Regions from separate parts of the Bacillus sp. GbtcB14 genome, predicted to be linked through region 2. Evidence: riboswitches for the same ligand, from Rfam matches in the RefSeq annotation. Region 2 holds a riboswitch; the other holds the start of a gene.

Region 1 (6,004 bases), 190 kb from region 2:
ATGGAGTTTTATTTGGCATTGAAGTATGATCGAGATGGAGTTGATCTATATATGCAAGCAGAGATTGATGGTATATGTCACGTATCTGTTAGCTATAGTGAAGATGCCCTACATTTACAAGAATTGTTTCAATTTCTAGAAGAAAATAAATAAAAGTCCTCATTTGAGGACTTTTATTTATTTAGGTATATTAAATTTTTATAATTATAAGCTAGAAGCCCGGCGGCATCGTTCGATTGGGAATGGAATAACTTGCGCGATGTGATTAGGACCAAATTGTTTTGCACGAGCATGGCGTACTATATAAAATGCACACAGAATGGAAACAGGAATAGCACCGAATAAGCCGAAAAATAAAGCGCTTACACAAGATGCGACAAAACCTAAAACACCAACTTCCAACTCTTCCATAATAGCTCCTAGAATAACAGGAAGTGCTCCACACGTAACCCCTAGTATAAGTGCGATAAGTAAACTCATGATTATCCCCCTCTGTTTGCGATATTCTTTTCCTTCTTATTTAATTGTAGTATATCATATACAAAACAGAATTTTCAGAAAAAATTCAAAAAAAGTTCAATAAATGTTCAAAAAGTGTTAAAAAATTCATTGGAAAAATAGAAGGGGAGATTGTTTTGGAATAGAAGGACTCATATGTTTGAGAAAATAAAAAATCAGGCTTATTTCATTTTTTGAAATAAGCCTGTTCCATAGGAGGATGTATATATGTAGAGTGAATAAAAGGTTGGAAAAGGGGATCCAATTCCTTTTATTCAACTAACTACCTCAATAAATTGGAACCCAGCCTTCAGTTGTAACAAAAATACGAATAGCGACAACTTGACGATCATCTTGTAAGGTAAAATAATGTCTTGCATTTTCTGGAACAGATATGAGATCGCCTGGCTCAAGTTCAACGTCAAAGAATTTGCCATCTTTTCCTTCAATGGCAAATATGCCATGTCCACTAACAATAAAGCGAACTTCATCATCGGTATGATGGTGTTCTTTTTGGAAATTAATTAATAATTCGTCAAGGTTAGGTGTGCTATTTGAAAGTGAAATTACATCATGTGCTTTATAACCTCGGCGCGCTGAAACATCAGCGATTTCTTTTGAAAACACAGCTAATATTTCAGCCTTGTTTTCATCTGTTAACGAATAATTTTCATTTAAATAAGTAGGAAGTTTAGAGATGTTCCATTTCTCATATAAAACGCCTTCCTCTTGTAGAAATTTAGATACTTCTACTTCATTTTCTATGCGAGTATTTACTTCATGAATACGAATTTGCGCCATTAGAAACGCCTCCTTGAATTGATAATAGTTTTATATGAAATTGGAATAAAAACTCATAAGCTTCTAATCTTTTCTTTGCATCAAAGCTATCTCGGCCCCATACGGTAATACCGTGGTTACGAATTAATACTGCTCCAGAATCTCCTTGTATATGCTTTCGGAAGTTTTCTCCGAGCGTTGGGATATGGGCATGGTTTTCGATAATAGGAATGTGAATTGTTGCACCTTCTTCCCAAATATCGAGAGCTTTAATAATTTCTTGATTTTGAAGGGTGACTGCATCACTATATAAATTTGTGATGACATTATTATCAGTTGTATGAACATGAAGTACGCACCCGGCATTCGTATTGTTATAAATATGTGTATGCAATATTGTTTCTGCTGAAGGACGTAATTCAGTCTCTAATACGGGAACCCCTAGATAATCTACTAATAGAAAATCATCTGGAGTAGTTTTTGTTTTATCTTTACCACTTGCTGTAATAAGAAAAGTAAGTGGCTCATGACTAACCTTTATAGAAATATTACCACTCGTTGCTGGAAACCAATTTCGTGTTGTTAATTCTTTTTTTACCTCGCTTAAGTCATACCATTGACGAAAAAGTTGTTTCATGATTTCACCTCCAACAAACGTTTTAATTGGGTTTGAACATCGTGAAATGTTTCAAACGGTGTATAAGCAATATAATTCTCTTCACACTTTGTAATAAGGAAGTCGCGGGCAAATACTTTATCTGCTTGTTTCGCAGCTTGTAAATCAGTAATTGAATCTCCAATCACAATATGGAAGTCATTCGTATCACTTAATTTACGGATTAAAGATGATTTGCATAATCCGCAATGATTTTGACAATGATGATCACAAGGATGAGGCCACTTAACGGTAATGAATTCACTTGAAAAGTCTGTTTCATTACAGTAAATTTGCTCTTTTGAAATGATTCCTTGTAAGAGTGGATAGACGAAGAAATCCATTCCGCCTGATATAACGTAAAAAGAAATGTTATTTTCATTTACAAATTGTATAAATTCATGAAAACCATTACGTATTTCAGCAGTTTTTATTAAAAATTGAATCATATCATCGTGTAGACTAGTAGGTATTAATTGAAATAATTGAGAAACACCTTCTTGAATAGACAGCTCTTGTGATAAAATTCTGTTCTTTACTTCTTCGGCTTCTGGTGGTGCAAATTTTTCCATAATGGACATAATGTTATCATTATTTGTAATCGTGCCATCGAAATCACAAAATACTTGAATACTCATAATTTCACCCCATGAGAGGGATTTCCCCATATTTGTAGTGCACTGTGCAAATTTATGTCATCTACTTCATGAAGTGGTGTATTTTGCAAAGTAGCATCAATTGCAGTACGGAAAGCTTTACCGCCGCCTTGCGCCCCGCTCGGATGTCCATGTATCCCGCCGCCAGCATTAATAACAACCTCTTTACCGAAATCTCGTAAAATAAAGGGAACGAAACCAGGGTGAATACCAGCAGACGGAACAGAAAAACTCTTCTTGAAAAATGGATCGTCTTCAGTTAAATATTTCGAGATAGCAAGAGCGTCCTCTTTTTCTAGTGCAACACTTCCATATGGAGATGGGAATAATGAAAAGTCAGCGCCAGCATAACGTAATAGTTTTCCGAGTAATAATGGAGAGGAAACTCCATATAACTTGGATGCTGAGTAAGCACCACTTACAGCAGGGTGTGCCATAATAGGAACTGTGATTTCATTATCTTCTGCCAGTGATTGTAGTACATCTAGTCCGTAAGCAAATACGTTAAATAATAGAATATCAGCCCCGGCTTGCACTGCGCGTTTCGCATTTTCTTTTAAATCGAAAGTTCGACCTGTTAAATTTACGGCATATAACGTTTTATGTCCGTATGTTTCATATACGGATTGTAAAACTTCTTTTCCAGATACAATGCGTTTCGTAAGTGGTGTTAATGTATTCTCAAATAATATTTCATCATCTTTTACTATATCTACACCACCAATTGCTTGATCGCGTAATTGCGTTTTTAAATACCCAATATTTCGTCCAATCATTCCTTTAAAAATACTCATTAAAAGAGGACGCTCATGCACTTGTAGTAGGTTTCGAATACCATCTATCCCGAACTTTGGACCAGGAAAATGCTTTTTTAACTCGTCTGAAAAAGTTAAGTCGATTAATTTCACTTCGCCATCAAGAGATAGCTTTCCGAATGTAGTTGTTAAAATTGCTGGTAAGTCTGGACTGAAGTTTAATAACGGATATTCAATTTTAATAATCCCGCGTTTTACTTTTTTTCGTAAATACGAATTGGTATGTTCTTGTTCAGCTAATTCCTCAACATGAATGACGTTGCCTTTATGCTGTTTTAATTGTTCTTGCAATAAGTGTGGCAAATGAGTCCAAGATCCAATTGTTAAACCGAGTGCAATTTGCTCAGCTTTTTTTTCTAAGTTATGTGAATCATCATGGATTAAATATGTCGCTATAATTCCGCTCATTGTTAAAACCTCCTAGTTAAATAAAAAAACCTCTCAGCTAAGGAGAGGTTTTTTTACAACCAGCTCCTTATCTGTCAGCATAATGCTGCGAGAATTAGCACCGTGTCTACAATTGTAGATCGGTTGCCGGGTTTCGTCGGGCTCGTCCCTCCACCTGCTCTTGATAAGAAGTATTTAGAAATGTTTAAATTTTTAAGATAACTGAATTTTGTCAGATATTTTTCATGTTGTCAATGACTTTTTGAAAAAATTTAATTTATCAATTCGATTAATGGCTTCTTGCAATCTATCTTCTGTATGTAAGAGGCCAACGCGGACATACCCTTCGCCATGTTCACCAAATCCAACACCAGGGGCAACTGCAACATGTGCTTTTTCTAGTAAAATATCAGAAAATTGCTCAGATGTATAACCTTCTGGTACAGGAAGCCATGCAAAGAATGATCCTGTTGGAATGTCTACATCCCAGCCAATTGAGTGACAGGCTGAAATAAGAGCGTTTCTGCGAGATTCGTAACTATTTACAAGGTCTACGACGCAAGACTGTGAACTTAATAGTGCTTCACGGGCAGCATTTTGAACTGCACCAAAAATACTAACATACATATGATCTTGTAATAAGTTAATTGTTTCAATGACACTTGCATTTCCCACAGCAAAAGCAATACGCCATCCAGCCATATTGAAAGTTTTCGATAAAGTGTAAATTTCAATACCTGTATCTTTAGCGCCGTCTGCTTGCAAGAAACTAACAGGTTTTTGACCATCGAATCCAATCGCACCGTAAGCGAAATCATGAACGACTAATATATTATGTTCATTAGCAAAATGAATAGTTTCATCAAAGAAATCTTTTGATGCAGTAGCACCAGTAGGATTGTTTGGGTAATTTAAAAACATTAACTTTGCCCGCTCAGCGATAGTGTCATCAATTTTCGTATAATCCGGTAAAAAATTATTTTCTGCAAGTAGCGGCATTGTTTCAAATTGTGCTTTTGCTAAAGCAACTCCCGATAAATAATCTGGATATCCTGGATCTGGAACGAGAATGGTATCACCAGGGTTTGTAAAACAAATTGGTAATTCTACTAATCCAGCCTTTCCGCCAAACAAAATAGCAACTTCTGTTTTTGGATTTAATTCGACGCCGTATTCACGTTTATAGAATGTTGCCACAGCTTCTTTTAAACTTTCATGTCCACGAAATGGCGGGTATTTATGATGAATGGCCTTTTCAGCAGCGTCTTGTAAAGCTTTTACGATATGCTGTGGTGTTGGTTGATCTGGATTACCTTGTCCTAGATTAATAACATCGTGACCTGCTGCAACGACTTTGTTAACTTTTGCAACAAGTGAAGCAAAAAATTGTGTTGGCAATGATGTTACTATCTCAGAAGGTTGAAATAATTTCATACTTTCCACCTCTTTTGAAAGTTGTTACAATTCTAGTGACAAATGATATAATCTTTCCAGTATTTTGTAAAGAAAAAAATTAAGAATGGGGCTGACAAAATGAAAGTCGCATGTATTCAAATGGATATTGTCTTTGGAGATGTAGAAAAAAATATTGAGAATGCTAAAAATAAAATAAGTGAAGCAATGAAAGAAAGACCCGATGTTATTGTCTTACCAGAACTGTGGACAACAGGATATGATTTAACTAGGCTTTCTGAAATTGCAGATAGGGATGGATTAGAAACGAAAGAAAAGCTGAAAGAGTGGTCGAAACAATATGGTGTACATATTGTCGGTGGTTCTATAGCGAAGCAAATGGAGCAAGGCGTTACAAATACGATGTATGTTGTAAATAATGAAGGACAGCTAGTCAACGAATATAGTAAAGTACATTTATTTCAGCTTATGGATGAACATAAATATTTAATAGCTGGTAATAGTACGGGCGAATTTAAGCTAGATGATGTTGAATGTGCTGGAACAATTTGTTATGATATTCGTTTTCCAGAGTGGATGCGTGTCCATACTGCTAAAGGGGCAAAAGTATTATTTGTTGTAGCAGAATGGCCATTAGCTCGTTTAGCACATTGGCGTTTGCTATTGCAAGCAAGAGCAGTTGAAAATCAGTGTTATGTTGTTGCGTGTAATAGAGCAGGAAAGGATCCAAATAATGTATTTGCGGGTCATTCTTTAATTGTGGACCCTTGGGGTGAAGTTGTAGTAGAGGCGAATGAAGA
Region 2 (6,004 bases):
AATGTTGAACAAAAATGATTGATTTATTTGATTTTCTGTATGAAGAAATTCTATTATTTACTTTTGGAAGTAAATTTTGTAGATCAAATAAATGCTCTTCGTTATAACATACTCCATTTTGTAAATCGATAACGATTAAAACATCTGCACAAGTATCCATTATTTCCCCCCTTTTTTTACTTCTTAATATATCAATTAATTTATAATTTGGAAATAGATGGTGCTCTCTCGTTTTTTTATGAACTATACGAAAAGTGAAAAATATACTTAACAGCATAAAAAAGAAGATATGAAAACTTAATTTCATATCTTCTTTTTTCTCTACGCATTTACAGGTTCTTCTACATAAGAAAGGGCATTTTCAAAATCAGATATTAAATCGTCAACATTTTCAAGGCCGACGGATAACCGAAGTAATGAATTAGAAATCCCTCTTTCATCACGAGCTTCTTGTGACAGGGCTGCATGTGACATTTTAGCTGGGTAGGAAAGAATCGATTCGACAGCTCCTAAACTAACTGCAAAGACAGGTAATTTTACTTTTGATAAAAATTGGCGGAGTGCGTCTTCTGATTGTAAAGTGAAAGATAGGACAGCTCCGGCTGATGTAGCTTGTGAATGTTGAATATCAAATCCAAGATGTGTTTGTAAGCCAGGATAATAGACATTTTGAACTTTAGCGTGCTCTTGTAAATAGTGTGCAATTTTATTGGCGTTTGCAGCTGAATGCTCAAGACGTACATGCAATGTTTTTAGGCCGCGAAGTACGAGAGAACAGTCTTGAGGACCTAAAATAGCACCGAATGCATTTTGTAAAAATCCAAGTTTTTGAGCGAGTTCGGTATCTTTTACAACCGCTAATCCGGCAGTAACATCACTATGACCAGCAATGAATTTTGTGGCACTATGAAGAACGACATCGGCCCCAAGATCAAGTGGTTTCTGGAATAGTGGTGTCAAAAATGTATTATCAACAAAAGTAAGGGCGTCGATAGATTTTGCAAGTTTAGAAACTGCACGAATATCTGTCACTTTTAAAAGTGGATTAGAGGGCGTTTCCACATAAAAGAGTTTTGTATTTGGCTTAATGTTTTGCTTTATTTCTTCTAAATTGGTCATATCAACAAATGTATGTGAAACACCGTAACGGGAGAGAACTTCAGTTATAATTCGATAAGTGCCTCCATATACGTCTTCTGAAATGAGTACGTGATCGCCTTGTGAAAGAAGGAGGAATGCAGTAGAAATCGCTGCAATTCCTGATGCGAAGGCAAATCCTTTTGTTCCGCCTTCTAATAAAGCAATGATATCTTCAAGAGCTTCACGAGTTGGATTACCAGAGCGGCTATAATCATATTTTCCGAATGTATCTACATCAAATTGGTGGAATGTTGATGTGTTATAGATGGGAACGTTAACAGCTCCTGTTTGCGAGTCGTGTTTATATTGGTTGTGCAGTAAGAGTGTATCTATAGAATAACTCATATTCTTACACCTTCTTTTACAAGTTTAATGGCTTGCTTTAAGTCTTGAATCAAATCGTTACTATTTTCAATACCAACGGAAAATCGTAGAAGACGATTACATACACCGTTTGCTGTTCTGATTTCTTCTGGGATATCAGCATGTGTTTGCGTTGCTGGATACGTCATTAGACTTTCAACACCACCAAGACTTTCAGCAAATGTAATTAAGGATAAAGATTGTAAGAAGGGATTAATCCATGTTTCATCTTTCAGACGAAATGAGATCATGCCGCCTCTTCCAGGATAAAATACATCTGTCACCCCGTCTTCATTATTTAAATAAGCAACAACTGCTTTTGCATTTTCTTCATGTTGTCTCATGCGAAGCGCTAACGTTTTCATACCGCGAATTAATAGCCATGAGTCAAATGGGCTTAAAACCGCACCAGAGGCATTATGATAATGAGCGATTTCCTCACAAAGTTCCGTTCCTTTTGCAACGACAAGACCGCTTAGTACATCGTTATGTCCTCCTAAATATTTTGTGGCGCTATGAAGCACAATGTCGGCACCTTCTGTTAATGGCTGCTGTATATAAGGCGTATAAAATGTGTTGTCTACAATAAGAAGTAGTCCGTGTCTTTTCGCTACGGTTGCGACAGCGGCAATATCGGTAACTTGCATTAATGGGTTAGTCGGAGTTTCTATGAAAATAGCCTTCGTTTCAGTTGTGATAGCTTTCTCAATTTGTTTAATAGATTGTGTATTTACGTATCTACATCGAACGTTCCACTTTTTTTCATGCTCAGAAAATAATCGATAAGTGCCCCCGTATAAATCTTCGGATACAATAAGTTCGTCTCCAGAACGGAATAGGGAAAGGACGAGGAGAACAGCTGCCATCCCTGAACTACAGGCATAACCTTGTTCACCGTATTCTAAGTCTGCGATTGCCTGCTCTAACAGGCCGCGAGTTGGATTTCCAGTTCGTGAATAGTCAAAACCAGTAGATTTACCAATTCCTTCGTGACGATAAGCAGTTGAGAAATAAACAGGTGGATTAACAGTTCCTGTTGTAGTTTCGCTCCGGTTTCCGATTTGTGCTAGTTTTGTTTCAATAGTTGACATTTAAAAATTCCTCCTTTTTAAATTAACAATTAAGTGAATGTAAAATAAAAAAAGCCTTCTAAGAAGAAGGCTTTCGGTTTGAATAGAGTCTTCTTCTCATCTGTCAAATCTTTCACAATTTGCTGGAATTAGCACCTTATTAACAAATGTTAATGGTTGCTGAGGCGTCATAGGGCCAGTCCCTCTACCTCTCTAGATAAGAATGTTCGTATGAAATTTTATTATGTTTTTAACTTTACAACAAAAGATAATTGAATTGCAACTTTATTTTAAATAATTTTTATTTTTCCGCAAGTGTCATTGACTTTTGTATTTGTGCATGCTAAATTTATTAAAAAATTAACAAACATTGTTAAAAGGGGAACGTATTTCCTTTTAGCTACATAAATAAAATAATAAAGACAAACTCTTATTGAGAGCGGTGGAGGGAAAGGCCCTGTGAAACCCGGCAACCTTCAAACGAAATGTTTGAAACGGTGCTAATACCTGCAAAACGAATGTTTTGCATGATAAGAGGAGGATCGATTATGTCCCCCTCTTCAAAGTGAAGAGGGGGTTTTTATATTGATAGAAATGAGGGAGATTTGTGAAATTACTAGATTTATTATCAAAAGGAATTGTAATAGGTGATGGCGCGGTTGGAACTTTATTACATTCACATGGCTTGCAAAGTAGTTTTGAAGAATTGAATATATCTGATCCAGATTTAATTATATCGATTCATAAGCAATATGTAGCTGCTGGGGCAGATGTGATTCAAACAAATACGTACGGAGCAAATGAAGCAAAATTACGTATGTATGGCTTAGAGAATCAAGTTGTTCAAATTAATAAAGCGGCAGTGAAGATTGCGAAAGCATCTGTTACAGATAGAAATGCAATTTTAGGAACAATTGGTGGTATGAAACATATCGGAGCTGTTACGACAACTGATATGGAGCGAGAATTTATGTTACTGGAACAGGCGAGTGCATTACTAGAAGAACAGGTTGATGGACTGTTATTAGAGACTTTTTATGATGAGTTTGAATTACTTCATGCTGTTCAGGTGTTACGAAAACAAACGAATATTCCAATTGTAGCTCAGTTAGCGTTACATGAGGCAGGTACGACTCAAAATGGAAATGATGTAAATGAAATATTAAAACAGCTTTTAGATTACGGTGCAAATGTTGTTGGATTGAACTGCCAACTAGGGCCACTTCACATGACGGAAGCTTTTAAAATGATATCGATTCCTCAAAATGGCTACTTGTCAGCATATCCAAATGCAGGTCTCCCGAATTATGTGGAGGGACGTTACGTATATGAGGGAAGTCCGGCTTATTTCGAAGCGATGACACCGAAATTTATTGAGCAAGGTATTCGGTTATTGGGTGGTTGTTGTGGCACGACTCCAGAACATATTGAAAGTATGAAACGTGCTACTCTAAACGTTACACCTGTAATAGAAAAGGATACGATTCAAAGACCGAAAGTAGTTCATACACATGAGAAACGTTCGAAAGCTCATGTCACTTTAGCAGAGAAAGCAAAAAAACAAACGACAGTAGTAGTGGAATTAGATCCACCGAAAACGTTAGATACGCAGCGGTTTTTTGAAGGAGCAAGAGTATTGAAAAGAGCTGGGGCAGATGCTATTACTCTAGCAGATAATTCATTAGCATCGCCACGCGTCTCGAATATGGCGATGGGGGCATTATTAACGAAGCACGATATTCCAGTATTGACTCATTTAACGTGTAGAGACCATAACGTTATCGGACTACAATCTCATTTACTAGGCCTATCAGCGTTAGGCATGGAAGAAGTGTTAGCTTTAACTGGGGATCCAGCGCGCGTTGGTGATTTTCCAGGTGCCACTTCTGTATATGATTTGTCCTCTATTGAGCTCATTAAAATGATTAAAGAGATGAACGATGGGCGCTCTATTTTAGGAAAATCAATAGGTCCAGCAACAAGGTTTTCAGTGGGAGGTGCGTTTAATCCGCATGTAAGACATTTAAAAGCAGCGGTTAAGCGAATGGAACGGAAAATAGATGCTGGAGCAGAATATTTCTTAACGCAGCCGATTTACGATATCGCATTAATTGAAGAAGTGTATGAAGCGACAAAGCATTTGGAACAACCTATTTTTATTGGGATTATGCCATTAATAAGTAAAAGGAATGCAGATTTCCTTCATTTTGAGGTGCCGGGTATTACTCTACCTGAAGAAATAAGGGAGAGAATGGATGGACATGAAACGAAAGAGGCAGCAATTGAGGAAGGGATTCGCATTTCACAAGAATTGATTGATGCGGCGATGAAATATTTTAACGGCATTTATCTTATTACACCATTTCTAAAATATGAAATTACAGAACATCTTGTTAAATATGTGAGAGAAAAGCAAGAAGTGAAAGAAGGTATTAACTGATGAAATGTATAGAAGAAAAATTACAAAATAACATCTTAATATTAGATGGTGCAATGGGAACAATGATTCAGCAAGAGGACTTAACTGCGGAAGATTTCGGAGGAGAAGAGTACGAAGGGTGTAATGAATATTTAGTAGAAACAAGGCCTGATGTCATTTTGAAAATCCATAAATCTTACATTGAAGCTGGAGCGGATATTATTGAAACAAATACATTTGGGGCGACAAACATTGTATTAAGTGATTATGAGCTGTCTCATTTAGACGAGGAACTAAATGAGAAGGCAGCGCGTTTAGCAAAGCAAGCGGTCAACGAAAGCGGGAAGGAAGTATATGTTGCGGGAGCAATGGGGCCGACAACGAAGGCGATTAGTGTTACTGGTGGTGTGACGTTTGAAGAATTAATTGAAGCCTATACACGGCAGGCAAGAGGCTTATTAAATGGCGACGTAGATGTATTACTCGTCGAGACGAGTCAAGATATGCGTAACGTGAAGGCTGCTTATATTGGAATCCAAGCAGCTTTTGACGAACTAAATAAAATTGTGCCTATCATGATTTCGGGAACGATTGAACCGATGGGAACGACTCTGGCTGGGCAAACAATTGAGGCTTTTTACTTATCGGTAGAACATATGAAGCCATTGTCTGTTGGATTAAACTGTGCGACTGGTCCAGAGTTTATGAGAGACCATATTCGTTCCCTATCCGATTTATCGGAGTGTTACATTTCTTGTTATCCCAATGCAGGTCTTCCTGATGAAGATGGACATTATCATGAATCTCCATCTTCTCTCGCTGAAAAAGTGAAGCGATTTGCTGAAGAAGGATGGGTTAATATTATAGGTGGTTGTTGTGGTACAACACCAGAACATATAAAAGCAATGAAATCCGCGTTAGCTTCTCTTCAGCCGCGTGAACATCATGAAAGAGCTGGACACGGGGTTAGTGGATTAGAGGCACTTCAATATGATGACTCTATGAGGCCGTT

What was found. A riboswitch is a leader RNA that binds a small molecule or an ion and turns the genes downstream of it on or off. The one in region 2 is predicted to bind S-adenosylmethionine.
Region 1: linked by a shared signal. The riboswitch ahead of mtnW (2,3-diketo-5-methylthiopentyl-1-phosphate enolase) and the one ahead of KVT31_RS02175 (bifunctional homocysteine S-methyltransferase/methylenetetrahydrofolate reductase) in region 2 are both predicted to bind S-adenosylmethionine.

What each region holds. Positions count from the first base shown of each region.
Region 1 covers NZ_JAGXJT010000001.1:598,817-604,820, forward strand. Annotated here, with positions in the region: gene KVT31_RS03260 (DUF3909 family protein) at 1-153, shown strand, start outside; gene KVT31_RS03265 (hypothetical protein) at 205-480, opposite strand; gene KVT31_RS03270 (1,2-dihydroxy-3-keto-5-methylthiopentene dioxygenase) at 787-1,299, opposite strand; gene KVT31_RS03275 (methylthioribulose 1-phosphate dehydratase) at 1,277-1,915, opposite strand; gene KVT31_RS03280 (2-hydroxy-3-keto-5-methylthiopentenyl-1-phosphate phosphatase) at 1,912-2,571, opposite strand; gene mtnW (2,3-diketo-5-methylthiopentyl-1-phosphate enolase) at 2,568-3,812, opposite strand; SAM riboswitch class I at 3,877-3,982, opposite strand; gene KVT31_RS03290 (pyridoxal phosphate-dependent aminotransferase) at 4,035-5,225, opposite strand; gene KVT31_RS03295 (carbon-nitrogen family hydrolase) at 5,325-6,004, shown strand, end outside.
Region 2 covers NZ_JAGXJT010000001.1:409,648-415,651, forward strand. Annotated here, with positions in the region: gene KVT31_RS02160 (cysteine hydrolase family protein) at 1-160, opposite strand, end outside; gene metC (cystathionine beta-lyase) at 322-1,485, opposite strand; gene metI (cystathionine gamma-synthase/O-acetylhomoserine thiolyase) at 1,482-2,594, opposite strand; SAM riboswitch class I at 2,688-2,797, opposite strand; SAM riboswitch class I at 3,001-3,110, shown strand; gene KVT31_RS02175 (bifunctional homocysteine S-methyltransferase/methylenetetrahydrofolate reductase) at 3,181-5,013, shown strand; gene metH (methionine synthase) at 5,013-6,004, shown strand, end outside.